DNA from 4 places in the Ornithinibacillus jepli genome. Region 4 is predicted to be linked to each of the others. Evidence: riboswitches for the same ligand, from Rfam matches in the RefSeq annotation. Region 4 holds a riboswitch; each other region holds the start of a gene.
What was found. A riboswitch is a leader RNA that binds a small molecule or an ion and turns the genes downstream of it on or off. The one in region 4 is predicted to bind S-adenosylmethionine.
Positions count from the first base shown of each region.

Region 1: another riboswitch for S-adenosylmethionine. It lies ahead of metK (methionine adenosyltransferase); the one in region 4 lies ahead of AB1K81_RS00800 (LLM class flavin-dependent oxidoreductase).
Region 2: another riboswitch for S-adenosylmethionine. It lies ahead of AB1K81_RS16870 (methionine ABC transporter ATP-binding protein); the one in region 4 lies ahead of AB1K81_RS00800 (LLM class flavin-dependent oxidoreductase).
Region 3: another riboswitch for S-adenosylmethionine. It lies ahead of metK (methionine adenosyltransferase); the one in region 4 lies ahead of AB1K81_RS00800 (LLM class flavin-dependent oxidoreductase).

Region 1 is NZ_JBFEGG010000001.1:339,344-342,532, forward strand. It holds gene AB1K81_RS01690 (ABC transporter permease) at 1-946, shown strand, start outside; SAM riboswitch class I at 1,072-1,195, shown strand; gene metK (methionine adenosyltransferase) at 1,288-2,475, shown strand; gene AB1K81_RS01700 (aminotransferase class I/II-fold pyridoxal phosphate-dependent enzyme) at 2,475-3,189, shown strand, end outside.
Region 2 is NZ_JBFEGG010000006.1:65,970-69,158, reverse strand. It holds gene AB1K81_RS16885 (MFS transporter) at 1-236, shown strand, start outside; gene AB1K81_RS16880 (DUF4256 domain-containing protein) at 340-906, shown strand; gene AB1K81_RS16875 (hypothetical protein) at 976-1,479, opposite strand; SAM riboswitch class I at 1,772-1,882, shown strand; gene AB1K81_RS16870 (methionine ABC transporter ATP-binding protein) at 1,994-3,019, shown strand; gene AB1K81_RS16865 (methionine ABC transporter permease) at 3,009-3,189, shown strand, end outside.
Region 3 is NZ_JBFEGG010000003.1:545,738-548,926, reverse strand. It holds gene AB1K81_RS14480 (gamma carbonic anhydrase) at 1-82, shown strand, start outside; gene metK (methionine adenosyltransferase) at 135-1,331, opposite strand; SAM riboswitch class I at 1,453-1,559, opposite strand; gene pckA (phosphoenolpyruvate carboxykinase (ATP)) at 1,756-3,189, shown strand, end outside.
Region 4 is NZ_JBFEGG010000001.1:163,189-166,377, forward strand. It holds gene AB1K81_RS00790 (YitT family protein) at 1-136, opposite strand, end outside; gene ssuE (NADPH-dependent FMN reductase) at 206-733, opposite strand; SAM riboswitch class I at 849-959, opposite strand; SAM riboswitch class I at 1,084-1,192, shown strand; gene AB1K81_RS00800 (LLM class flavin-dependent oxidoreductase) at 1,292-2,344, shown strand; gene AB1K81_RS00805 (ATP-grasp domain-containing protein) at 2,363-3,189, shown strand, end outside.

The DNA.
Region 1 (3,189 bases), 180 kb from region 4:
GATTGTTCAAAAGGAATTTACAGACTATATAAGAAGTTGGAGAATCATTATCCTACTTATTATTATTGGGTTAACTTGCCTTGGTTCTTTATACACTGCTATAACAACTATTAAGGATACATTAGATCAGTCGGATGAAGCGAAGGAACTTGCTAAACATTCTTACCTATTTCTAAAATTATTTACAACATCAGATGGAACATTACCACCTTTTATTACATTCGTAACAATACTAGGCCCATTGTTAGGGGTAGCATTAGGATTTGATGCTATTAATTCAGAGCGAAATAAGGGTACTCTAACAAGGTTAATGGCTCAACCGATTCCAAGAGATTATGTAATTAATGCCAAATTTGTAGCGGCGCTATTAGTAAATATGGTGCTATTTTTTGCACTTGGATTATTAGTTATGGCACTAGGAATCCTCATTATCGGCTTACCATTAACTTTCGAAGAGTTTATCCGGATACTATGTTTTTTAGTGTTATGTATTGTATATATCGCTTTCTGGCTAAATTTAGGAATTCTCTTTTCTGTACGCTTTAAACAAGCAGCTACTTCAGCACTATCTGGTATAGCGGTATGGATTTTCTTTAGTATTTTTTATAATATGATCATAGATTTTATTAGTAAAGGCTATTTAAATACAGAGTCCATATCTAGTATGGAGGAGGCTATTAATCGGCAAGAGACAATCTTAAATTTATATAGGTTGTCACCAAGCTATCTATTCTCTGAATCTACAACTACACTATTATCACCTGGAGTAAGAACTTTAGGTCCTTTAACAATGGAGCAAACAGTAGGTGCTCTAGCTGGTCCATTACCACTCGGACAAAGCTTACTATTAATCTGGCCTCAATTAACTGGGCTAATAGCAGCAACACTAATCTGCTTCATGATTGCCTATTATTTATTTATTAGGCAAGAAATTCGAACTAATTAAAATAGATACAGGTATATATACCTGTATCTATTTTAATTGGAAATATTTACTCTAAATATCGACAAAAAAAGAAATTGACATATAGAGTAATATGCCTTACTATTAATCCTGCATATTAAAAGTCTATCTTATTAATAGCCGCTGAGACGAGGGGTCTAAGATGCGGTGGCAAACCAGTTTGATTAACTAAATCAGATATGGGTGCCCAACCTGAGCGCAAAACATATATCGTTTTGTGAACAATAAGAGGATAGCAGCTGATATTAATCGAAGCTTTCCTTAGGTTGTAGGAGAGCTTTTTTTATGCCCTGAAATGAATAAAATGGAAGGGATGGTTAAAATTGGCAGAAAAAATCTTATTTACATCGGAGTCCGTTTCAGAAGGACATCCTGATAAAATTGCCGATCAAATTTCGGATGCTGTACTTGATGCGGCATTAGCACAGGACCCATATTCAAGGGTTGCCTGCGAAGTATTTACAACAACAAATACAGTAATTGTTGGTGGAGAGATAACCACTAAGGCAAATCTTAATGTGGAAAAGATCGTCCGAGATACATTAATCGAGATTGGATACACAGATGATCGATTTGGAATTGATGGAAGTACTTGTAATGTAGAAGTATTACTTCATACACAATCTCCAGATATTGCGATGGGAGTAGATACTTCTAGTGATATTAGTGAAATAGGTGCTGGTGACCAAGGGATTATGTTTGGTTATGCTACGAATGAAACAGAATCTATGATGCCACTAGCAATCGAGATGGCTCACACTTTAGTAAAACGAGCATCTCAACTACGAAAAACAGGTGAGTTTACGTGGGCTCGTCCTGATATGAAATCACAGGTTACCATTGACTATACTAATCCTATTCAGCCTAAAATTGACACAGTTTTAATGTCTATTCAACATGATGAGGATTTTGATAAAGATAAATTTGAAGCATTTGTGACAGAATCCATTATTAAACAAACTGCTTGTGAATATGGAATGAATGAAGAATTTCGAGTGTTAATTAATCCGACTGGCCGTTTTGTAATTGGTGGACCTCATGGTGATACAGGATTAACTGGTAGAAAAATTATTGTAGACACTTATGGTGGAGCTGCTAAACATGGTGGTGGGGCATTCTCTGGTAAGGACTGTACTAAAGTTGACCGTTCTGCTGCTTATGCCGCACGCTATGTAGCAAAAAATATCGTTGCAGCAGGATTAGCGGAACGCTGTGAAATTCAGCTTTCTTATGCAATTGGTGTAAGTAAGCCAATCAGTATTGCTCTTGATACTTTCGGTACGGAAACAGTTGAGCACGAAAGAATATTAAAGGCGATTCGTGAAGTATTTGATTTAACTCCAAGCGGCATCATTAATATGCTGGAACTTAGAAAACCGCAGTTTAAACAAGTGGCAGCCTACGGACATTTTGGACGCCATGACTTGAATGTGTCTTGGGAAAAAACTGATAAAGTAGTTGATTTACAAGAAGCAGTAGCAAAGTTTGAATTAGCTGGGGTTTACCGCTAATGAATAACGTGAAGGAACTTGTTGCGAGACCAATTTCCATATTGAATCAAGATAAGATGCCTTTATTTGATGCACTAGTGCAATATGCTAAACGTGATGTAACTCCTTTTGATGTACCTGGTCATAAAATGGGCTCTTCTATGAGTCCTTTGAAAGAAGTACTAGGTGAGATGGCGTTGCGAATGGATGTTAACTCTATGAAGGAGTTAGATTTGTTAAGCCATCCCGAGTCCGTTATAAAAGAAGCCCAGGAATTAGCAGCAGATGCTTTTGGAGCAGATTATGCTTATTTTCTTGTAAATGGTACAACGGTTGGCATCCAAACTATGATTATGGCTACTTGTAAACCGGGTGATACTTTACTAGTACCAAGGAATGGTCATAAATCTGTAATGGATGGAATTATTTTAAGTGGTGCAAAACCTGTATTTATTCAACCAGAGGTAGACTATCATTTTGGTATATCACATGGCGTATCGATAAACAGTGTTGAAAAAGCAATCCAGGAGCATCCAGAGGCAAAGGCTTTATTAATTACCTACCCAACATATTTTGGGTCCATGAGTGATTTAGAGAAAATTTGCCAGCTTGCTCATGAACGAGATATTGCGGTTATTGTGGATAGTGCACATGGAGCGCATCTGCCCTTTCTATCAGATGAAATAATAGATCCGATTAAAGCGGGAGCAGATGGTGTAACAATTAGTATGCACA
Region 2 (3,189 bases), on a different contig from region 4:
CTTTTTACCAAAACAACATTCCGGTTGAGGTTATTGCCCGAATTAGCAGTATATACGGGTTTCTGGAGGCATTGTTAGTCATTGTTCTTACTTCTCTATTTGCTATAGGAGCACAAGTATTATCAATTAAGTTACTAGTAGCCTTGGGAGCCATTTTTATGTTGATACTAACCATAGCATTATTATGTATAAGTTTAGCACCGACTAAGCGCAAATATTATGAAGCGGCATCATGAACGAGAGAAATACACATTTTACCAACCTCGTTCTAGCGATTACAATGGGTTAAACGAGGAGTTATTAGCGGGAAAGATAGCCTGATAAAAGGAGGAAAATATTATGACAAGTGGAAGTAAAGAATTGTCATCTGAACAACGAGAAGGATTAATCAAAGTATTAGAAGCTAGATTTATAAAACATAAGCATCGTCACGAGGGGCTTGATTGGGCTCATGTTCAAGCAAAGCTAGAGGCAAATCCAGAAAAGCTATGGTCACTCCATGAAATGGAAAGAACTGGCGGTGAGCCAGATGTGGTCGGGTATGATGAAGAAAAGGATGAATACATCTTTTATGATTGTTCTCCGGAAAGTCCTAAGGGGCGAAGAAGTCTCTGTTACGATCGAGCGGCTCTAGAAGCAAGGAAAAAGCATAAGCCAGAAAATAGTGCTATCGATATGGCGGCTGATATGGGAATTGAAATTTTAACAGAGGAAGAATATCGAGAATTACAGAAACTGGAGACGTTTGATAAGAAAACGTCGACCTGGGTGAAAACACCGTCTGACATTCGAGCGCTTGGTGGGGCGTTGTTTTGTGATTATCGTTTTGGTCATGTTTTTGTCTATCATAATGGTGCGGATTCTTACTATGGTTCCAGGGGATTCCGAGGCTCACTTAGGGTTTAAGTAGTTTATAGGCGTGATTAAAATGAAGGGGCGGAATCCATTTGGATTTCTCCCCTTGCTAATAGTACATTACTGATTTACTAACGTAGCTTTACGTCTCTGGGAAGCATGGATTTTCTTCATTGCAAGTCTTGCTATAGGTTGAGCGATTACTAACTCAATCCAAAATGCTACACCAAAGTTTCTAAACCAACTTGGAAAGAAGTTTTGAAAAGGCAAAAGACTTATTTCTTTTGTACCAACCCAGTTTCCGATAATAGTTAGAAGTAATGATAATACAGTCACATTCAATAAAATCGTTAATAATACTCTCGCATTAAATCCATCGGTTTTTCCTACGAATTTTGGCATTAGTTGACCTACTAACGGACCAGCAACGAATTTCACCAATAAGACAACAATAATCCACATGATTGGAATAATTTTTAGAGTCTCCAAATAATTTTCCTTACTAAATCCGAGTTCCATACCTATGATAATGGGTGCAATCGTGTTAACGGAAATGATGGAAATAATTAATAAAAATATAATGCCTTCCTTTGGACTTTGAGGTAATCTATCTTCCTTATACATATTTTTTACCCTCCGAAATTAAAATTTCAGATGGTAGACGTATCTTGCGACATATATTTTTGGTCAAGTATTGGACCAATATCTCTACACACTGATTTCATTATTTTAGCATGTAATTTTACATGATTTCTAGACTTGTAATATTGTGGGATTTGTGAGCAAAATAACCCTTTAGCTATGAAGGAATGTAAAAACGTACAAAAAAGTAATTTTAAAAAAATGATTGACATATGTTTAAATAGGCACTATAGTATGTATCATAAACTTACAACTACATAAATTAAGAATTTTCTTCTTATCCAGAGAGACCGAGGGATCAGGCCCTATGACGTCTCGGCAGCGGGTTAATGTAAATTAACACTGTGCCAATTCCTGCAAATGTTTCACATTTGAAAGATGAGAAGGAAGTCGTTTCAATTTATATTTTGAGACCTTCCTTTTTTCTTTTGGATAAGAAAAAAGGAAGGTCTTTTTCCTTTTTACATAAATTTCAAGACAGGAGTGAGTCAAGTATATGATTGAATTTCGGAATATATCAAAAACGTTTAAAATTGGCAATCGAGAAGTAAATGCCGTTAAAGATGTTTCGCTTTCCATTCAAAAAGGCGAGATATTTGGAATTATTGGTTTTAGTGGAGCTGGAAAAAGTACTTTATTACGTCTGGTAAACCTATTGGAAACTCCTACGACTGGTGAAATTGAAGTGAACGGTGTAAATATCGGAACACTTTCCCAAAAAGAAGTGAGAAAGCTAAGAAGTGGAATCGGGATGATTTTTCAAAATTTTAATTTATTTGCTTCTAGAACCGTTGCGGGGAATGTAGCATATCCATTGAAACTTGCAGGTTGGTCTAAAAAGGATATCGATACAAGAGTCAATGAGCTACTTAGCTTTGTAGGTCTTACTGATAAGGCAAAGGATTACCCTGAACAATTATCAGGTGGTCAAAAGCAGCGGGTGGGGATTGCAAGAGCGCTTGCTACTTCACCTAATATCTTAATCTGTGACGAGGCAACATCGGCGCTAGACCCGGATACAACAAGTGAAATCCTTCGCCTTCTTAAAAAGGTAAATAAAGAACTGGGAATTACGATATTACTAATTACACATGAAATGCATGTTATACAAGAGATTTGTGACAAGGTAGCGGTAATGGAGAATGGAGAAGTGATTGAAACGGACTCTGTATTTAATGTATTTACGAATCCGCAGCATCTGACTACACAACGATTTATCCAATCCGTTCAGCAGGATAGACCGTCGGCTACCTTGTTGGAAGAATGGAAGAACAAGGGTGGAAAACATTTATATCGCGTTATCTTTAAAGGTGAAATTGCTAGTGATCCCGTCCTCTCTCGTGTGACAAGGAAATTTGGGGTAGATGTCAATATCGTGTATGGGTCTGTTCGAGAGCTTCAGGAGAAATTATATGGAAATCTGCTTGTATCGTTTGAAGGGGAAGAGGAAAATATTTCTTCGGTTCTTTCCGAGTTAACGAGAGATGTCATTGTAGAGGAGGTGAAGGTTAATGAAGGTTGATTGGAGTACGTTTTGGCCACGGATAGTGGAATCCACTGGTGAGACAATTTTAATGGTTGTCATGACCTTGATTCTAGGATCAATTCTTGGTATAATAATAGGTTTACTATTATTTGTGACGAGAACAGGAAATATTCTAGAAAATAAAATTGTATTTAATCTACTGAATG
Region 3 (3,189 bases), on a different contig from region 4:
AGAAATGGAACGTGTTCGTACCTCTTATGTTGAAAAGGGACATTTTTATAAAAAACATACTAATTTAGGGCTGGAATATTAAAACTAGAAAAAAGCTTAGAACTTGTAGTTATCAGTTCTAAGCTTTTTATACTTTATTTTGTTAGTTCTAATAACGCTTCTACTTTATCTGTTTTTTCCCACGGAAATTCTACATCAGTTCTTCCAAAATGCCCATAAGCAGCTGTTTGCTTGTAAATTGGATTTTGCAAGTCAAGCATACGAATAATGCCAGCAGGTCGTAGGTCAAAAATGTCTCGAACAGCATTTACTAGCTCTTCTTCACTGACTTCACCAGTACCGAATGTATTGATTGCAATGGAAACCGGTTCCGCTACTCCGATTGCATAGGCAAGTTGGACTTCACATGAATCAGCCAGTTTTGCTGCTACTATGTTTTTTGCTACGTAACGAGCAGCATATGCAGCTGAACGGTCAACTTTAGTTGGATCCTTACCACTAAACGCTCCTCCACCGTGGCGAGCATATCCACCATACGTATCTACAATAATTTTTCTTCCTGTTAATCCAGCATCCCCTTGTGGTCCACCAATCACAAAGCGTCCTGTCGGGTTAATAAAGTATTTTGTCTTCTCATCTAATAATTCAACTGGAACAACTGGCTTAATCACATGTTCCATTATGTCTTTTTCAATTTGTTCTAATGTGGCACTTTGTGAATGCTGGGTAGAGATAACAATTGTGTCTACACGAACTGGTTGATCTTCTTCATCATATTCAATGGTTACTTGTGTTTTTCCATCCGGACGAAGATAAGCAACAGTTCCATCTTTACGTACATCACTTAACCGTTTGGAAAGCTTATGAGCTAAGGAAATTGGTAATGGCATTAATTCTTTCGTTTCATTACATGCAAAACCAAACATTAATCCTTGGTCGCCAGCTCCGATTGCATCAATTTCGCTTTCTGTCATTTTGCCAAGCCGAGCTTCTAATGCCTTATTTACACCACTTGCAATATCCGGTGATTGCTCATCAATTGCAGTTAAAACCGCACAAGTATCAGCATCAAACCCATACTTTGCACGAGTATAACCAATATCTTTAATTGTTTGTCTAACAACTTGCGGAATATCCACATAAGTAGTTGTCGTAATTTCGCCAGCAACTAAGACTAACCCAGTTGTTACTGTAGTTTCACATGCAACTCTAGCTAATGGGTCCTTTTTTAATATTTCATCTAAAATAGCGTCCGAAATTTGGTCACATATTTTATCTGGGTGACCTTCTGTTACAGACTCAGAAGTAAATAATCGACGATTCTTAGCCATTAGGCTAAATCCTCCCTCTATATCTTTGGTACGGAACTCAAATATCTATCAGATAGTATATCCTTAATCAATAAAAAAAGCCTTTCCTTATTACATGAGGAAAGGGGTTACTAGCCTTTCGCTCTTATTGTTCAAGGAAATTTCCTTGCCTCAGGTTAGCACCTTTTCACCGTAGTGATGGTTGCCGGGCTTCACTGGGTCTGTCCCTCCACCGACTCTGAATAAGAGAGTATCCGCTCTATTGTAGATTAACTGAATCAATTGTCCTATGTCAACAGTATAATCCACTGTCACGAAACTTTAATAAAATAATACAATAAAAAATAAACAAATAGTATGGACTATTTAATTGAATGTGTTATACTAATAATTAATTTCAAGAAACAAATGTATTGAATCTCTTAAATAAAGGTAGGTAATTTTAATGAATACAGTAATGAAAACCTCATTATTGGAAGAACTTCTAACGCAGCAAAGTATAAAGAAAAATTTATCTGTTGCTCGATTAGTTGAAAAAGTACTTTCACGAAATGAAGGTATATTATCGAATACAGGTGCTGTACTCGCTACTACTGGAAAATATACTGGCCGTTCTCCAGAAGATAAGTTCATTGTAAAGGATTCCGTATCTGAAAGTAAAGTAGATTGGGGTAATGTAAACCAGCCAATCGAAGAAGAAATATTTGAAAAATTATACACAAAAGTAATTAATCATTTAAAACAAAAAGATGAGGTTTTTGTATTCGACGGTTACGCTGGAGCGGATAAAAACTATCAATTACCAATACAAGTTATTAATGAATTTGCATGGCATAATTTATTTGCGAAGCAATTATTTATTCGACCAACAAAAGAACAGCTAGCTTCTCATGATCCGTCCTTTACGGTAATCTCTGCGCCAACTTTCAAAGCAGATCCAAAAGTAGATGGGACAAATTCAGAAGCATTTATACTTATTTCCTTTAAACATAAAGTTATTTTAATCGGTGGTACAGAATATGCAGGAGAAATTAAAAAGTCTATTTTCTCTATCATGAACTTCTTATTACCAGAACAAAATATTCTGTCCATGCACTGCTCAGCAAACGTTGGTAATGAAGGTGATGTTGCGTTATTTTTCGGATTATCCGGAACAGGTAAAACAACGTTATCGGCAGATCCATATCGTAAACTTATTGGCGATGATGAGCATGCATGGAGTTCAAGCGGCGTGTTTAATATTGAAGGTGGTTGTTACGCTAAATGTATCAACCTATCCGAAGAAAAAGAACCACAAATATATAATGCAATCAAATTTGGTTCTGTATTAGAAAATGTCGTATTAGATGATGAATCAGGTAAACCGGATTATGATAATACATCCTTAACTGAAAACACCAGAGCTGCGTATCCATTAGAACATATTGATAACATTGTCAATCCAAGCATCGCAGGACATCCAAACACCATTATTTTCTTAACTGCAGATGCATCTGGTACGTTACCACCTATTAGCAAGCTATCTAAAGAACAGGCAATGTATCACTTCTTAAGTGGTTATACTAGTAAGCTAGCTGGTACTGAACGCGGAGTTACGGAACCTCAAGCAACATTCTCTGCTTGTTTCGGTGCACCTTTCCTTCCGTTATCACCAGCAACATATGCCACGATGTTAGGGGAAAAGATAGATTTATATAATACAAATGTATTTCTCATTAACACAGGATGGACTGGTGGATCTTATGGAGTTGGCAGCCGAATTAAACTTTCCTACACGAGAGCAATGGTTCATGCCGCATTAGAAGGGGAACTAAATAGTGTAGAAACGATTAAAGATGAAATATTCGGCTTAGATATCCCTGCTCATGTTGCAGGTGTA
Region 4 (3,189 bases):
TATCCAATGGGGTGATTAATCCAATCAATATGGCAATACCACTAACGCCACTACTTAAAATACCAAAAGGGACTAGGAAGAAATTAAAGGCAAATGCAACAATTAAAGAACCGACTATGACGACTAAATTTTTCATGTTTTGAACTCTCCCTAGTGTTTACAATTTAGTTTAATGATCAACTTTTTAACGTACACTCGTGGTGTCTTATGTGAGTTTTACTAGTTCGCTAAAATAATCAAGCTGTTTTTTTGCCCTCTGTAATGTTTCCTCATTGATAATAGGCATTTTTTTCTGTTTATCAATATACTCATCCAATAAATAGAGACCTTTTAAATTATGCCCCTTTAATGTCGCTAATAATGGTTTAAGCGTATATTCAAGAGCTAAAAGATGTGAAGGACTTCCTCCGGTCATGATAGGAAGTATTGGCTTATGCTTTAAAGCATCCTGTGGTAAAAGATCAATCAATGCTTTTAAGACCCCAGAATATGCCCCCTTATAAACAGGTGATCCAATCAGGACACCGCGAGCGTTTTGGATTAATGCTATGATTTGTTTTATTTTTGGGTTGTTTACGTTCATTTCAAACAAATCTTGATAAGGTATATCTTTTACTGAAATATGGGTTACGGATAATTGCTTATCATTTAGAAGTGTCCCAAAATATTTTAATACCTGCTCTGAACCGGATAATTTGGCGGTGCTTCCAGATATCGTAATGATCTCACTCATACATGCTCATCCTTTCTTACTTTTCATGGTAGCTTAAGTTTTTACTTAGAAAAGCTCATAAAAAAATCCCTCATTCTTTGGATGAGAATAAAGGGATTTTACATAGTATGTTCATCTCTTATCTCTCAAGAATAATCTCGTCGGAATTAGCACCTTTCTGACTTAATTAGATCAGAGGTTGCTGAAGCTTCTTCGGGCCTGGTCCCTCGGCTTCTCTTGATAAGAAGTAGTTGTATATAATTATATTGTTATATTCTATTCGAATAAATCCTATCAGTCAAGTCGGAATTAATCTGTTGACAAGATACAAAGGATTACTTTATGATATAAAGCAATAATCAGATAATTTCATCTTATCCAGAGAGGTGGAGGGATATGGCCCTTTGAAGCCTCGGCAACAGGTTCTTTTAATTAGAATACTGTGCCAATTCCATCAAGCATATGCTTGGAAGATAGGAGAGTGCTACGTTATTTTTAGTATTAATCTCTTTTCCTATCTAGGAAAAGGGATTTTTTTATATTTTACAATCAAAACATAATAGGATGAGGAGGAATTTTATGAAATATGGTTTTTGGTTACCAATTTTTGGTGGGTGGTTACGGAATGTTAAAGAAGAAAATATGCCACCTACGTTTGAGTATGCAAAGAAAGTAATCCAATCTGCAGAAGAATGGGGCTATGATACAACCTTAATTGCTGAACTATACTTAAATGATATTAAAGGAACAGACAAGGATTCCCTAGAAGCATGGTCAACTGCAGCGGCCTTAGCAGCAGTTACCGAGAAAATTGAAATCATGACAGCTGTTCGCCCAATATATCATAACCCTGCCGTAACAGCAAAAATGGCCGCAAATATTGACCATATTAGTAATGGCCGTTTTACCTTAAATATTGTTTCAGGATGGTGGGTCGAAGAAGCAAAACAATATGGTGGGGATTTCACCGAACACGATGAGCGGTATGATCGTACAGAAGAGTTTATTGAGATTTTAAAAGGATTATGGACAGAAGATACGTTTTCCTATGACGGGAAATTCTATCAAATAGAAAATACCAAACTATCACCTAAACCAGTGCAGCGTCCTAATCCAATTTTATATGCGGGTGGTGAAAGTGAAAAAGGGAAACAAATTATTTCATCGCTTTGTGATGCCTATGTAATTCATGGACATACGGTAGAGGAGGCAAAAGTTAAGATTACAGACATGAAAAAGCGTCGAGAAGAAGCGGGGCGTGAACCTCTTGCAACTATTGGAATGGCCGCTTATGTCATTTGTCGCGATACGGAGGAAGAAGCACAGGAAGAATTAAAACGAATCACTACGGTAAAAGATTTAAGTGGTTATGCAGGGTTTAAAGATTTTACTTCTAAATCAGAGCTGGAACAACAAATCCAGTTACAAGATTATTCCGTATCCAATCGGGGAATCCGCCCTAATCTAGTAGGTACACCTGAGCAGATAGCGAAACAAATACTAGCTTTTGAGGAGGTAGGGGTAGATTTATTATTACTACAATGTTCCCCACAGCTAGAAGAACTCGAGCGTTTCTCCAAGCAAGTTATGCCAAAAGTAGAAGAATTACGCTCCGCATTAACAAAAAACTAAAGTAACGGGGGATTAAAGATGAGTAAAATATATGTCATACATGAGAATAGTGAATGGACAGAACATCTATTCAAGAGATTAGAAGAGTTAAATCTACCATATGAAGATTGGAATCTGGTAAATGGTACTGTCGACCTAGCTTCTGTTCCACCTGAGGGTGTCTTTTATAGTAGAATGAGTGCGTCTTCCCATACACGAGGACATCGGTTTGCCCCGGAGTTCACGAGCGCTGTTCTTTCTTGGTTGGAACACCATGGTAGGGTAGTCATTAATGGAAGTCGTGTCCTTCAGTTTGAGTTAAGTAAGGTCTTACAATATTTGGAGCTTGAGAAATTTGGAATTAAGACACCGAGAACGATTGCTGCAGTTGGAAAAGATGAAATTTTAAAAGCAGCCAAGGAGTTTGAAGGGAAGAAATTTATTACGAAGCATAATCGAGCAGGTAAAGGGCTTGGGGTACAACTTTTTACTTCTGTAGAAGCATTGCAACACTATGTGAAAGGGGAGAGCTTTGAGGAGCCAGTAGACGGAATAACATTGCTTCAGGACTATATTGAGTCTCCTGAGTCTTTTATTACACGCTGTGAGTTTATAGATGGAAAGTTTTTCTATGCTCTACGTGTCGACACTTCAGAAGGCTTTGAATTATGTCCTGCTGACGCATGTACCATTGATGATCTTTTTTGTCCTGTAGGAGAAGAGAACTCCAAACCAGCGAAGTTCCAAATCAGGGAAGGATTTGAACATCCAGTTATTGAAAAATATGAGCGATTGTTAGCAGCAAATCATATTAAAATAGCTGGTATTGAATTTATCGAGGATAAGCATGGAAATATTTTCACTTA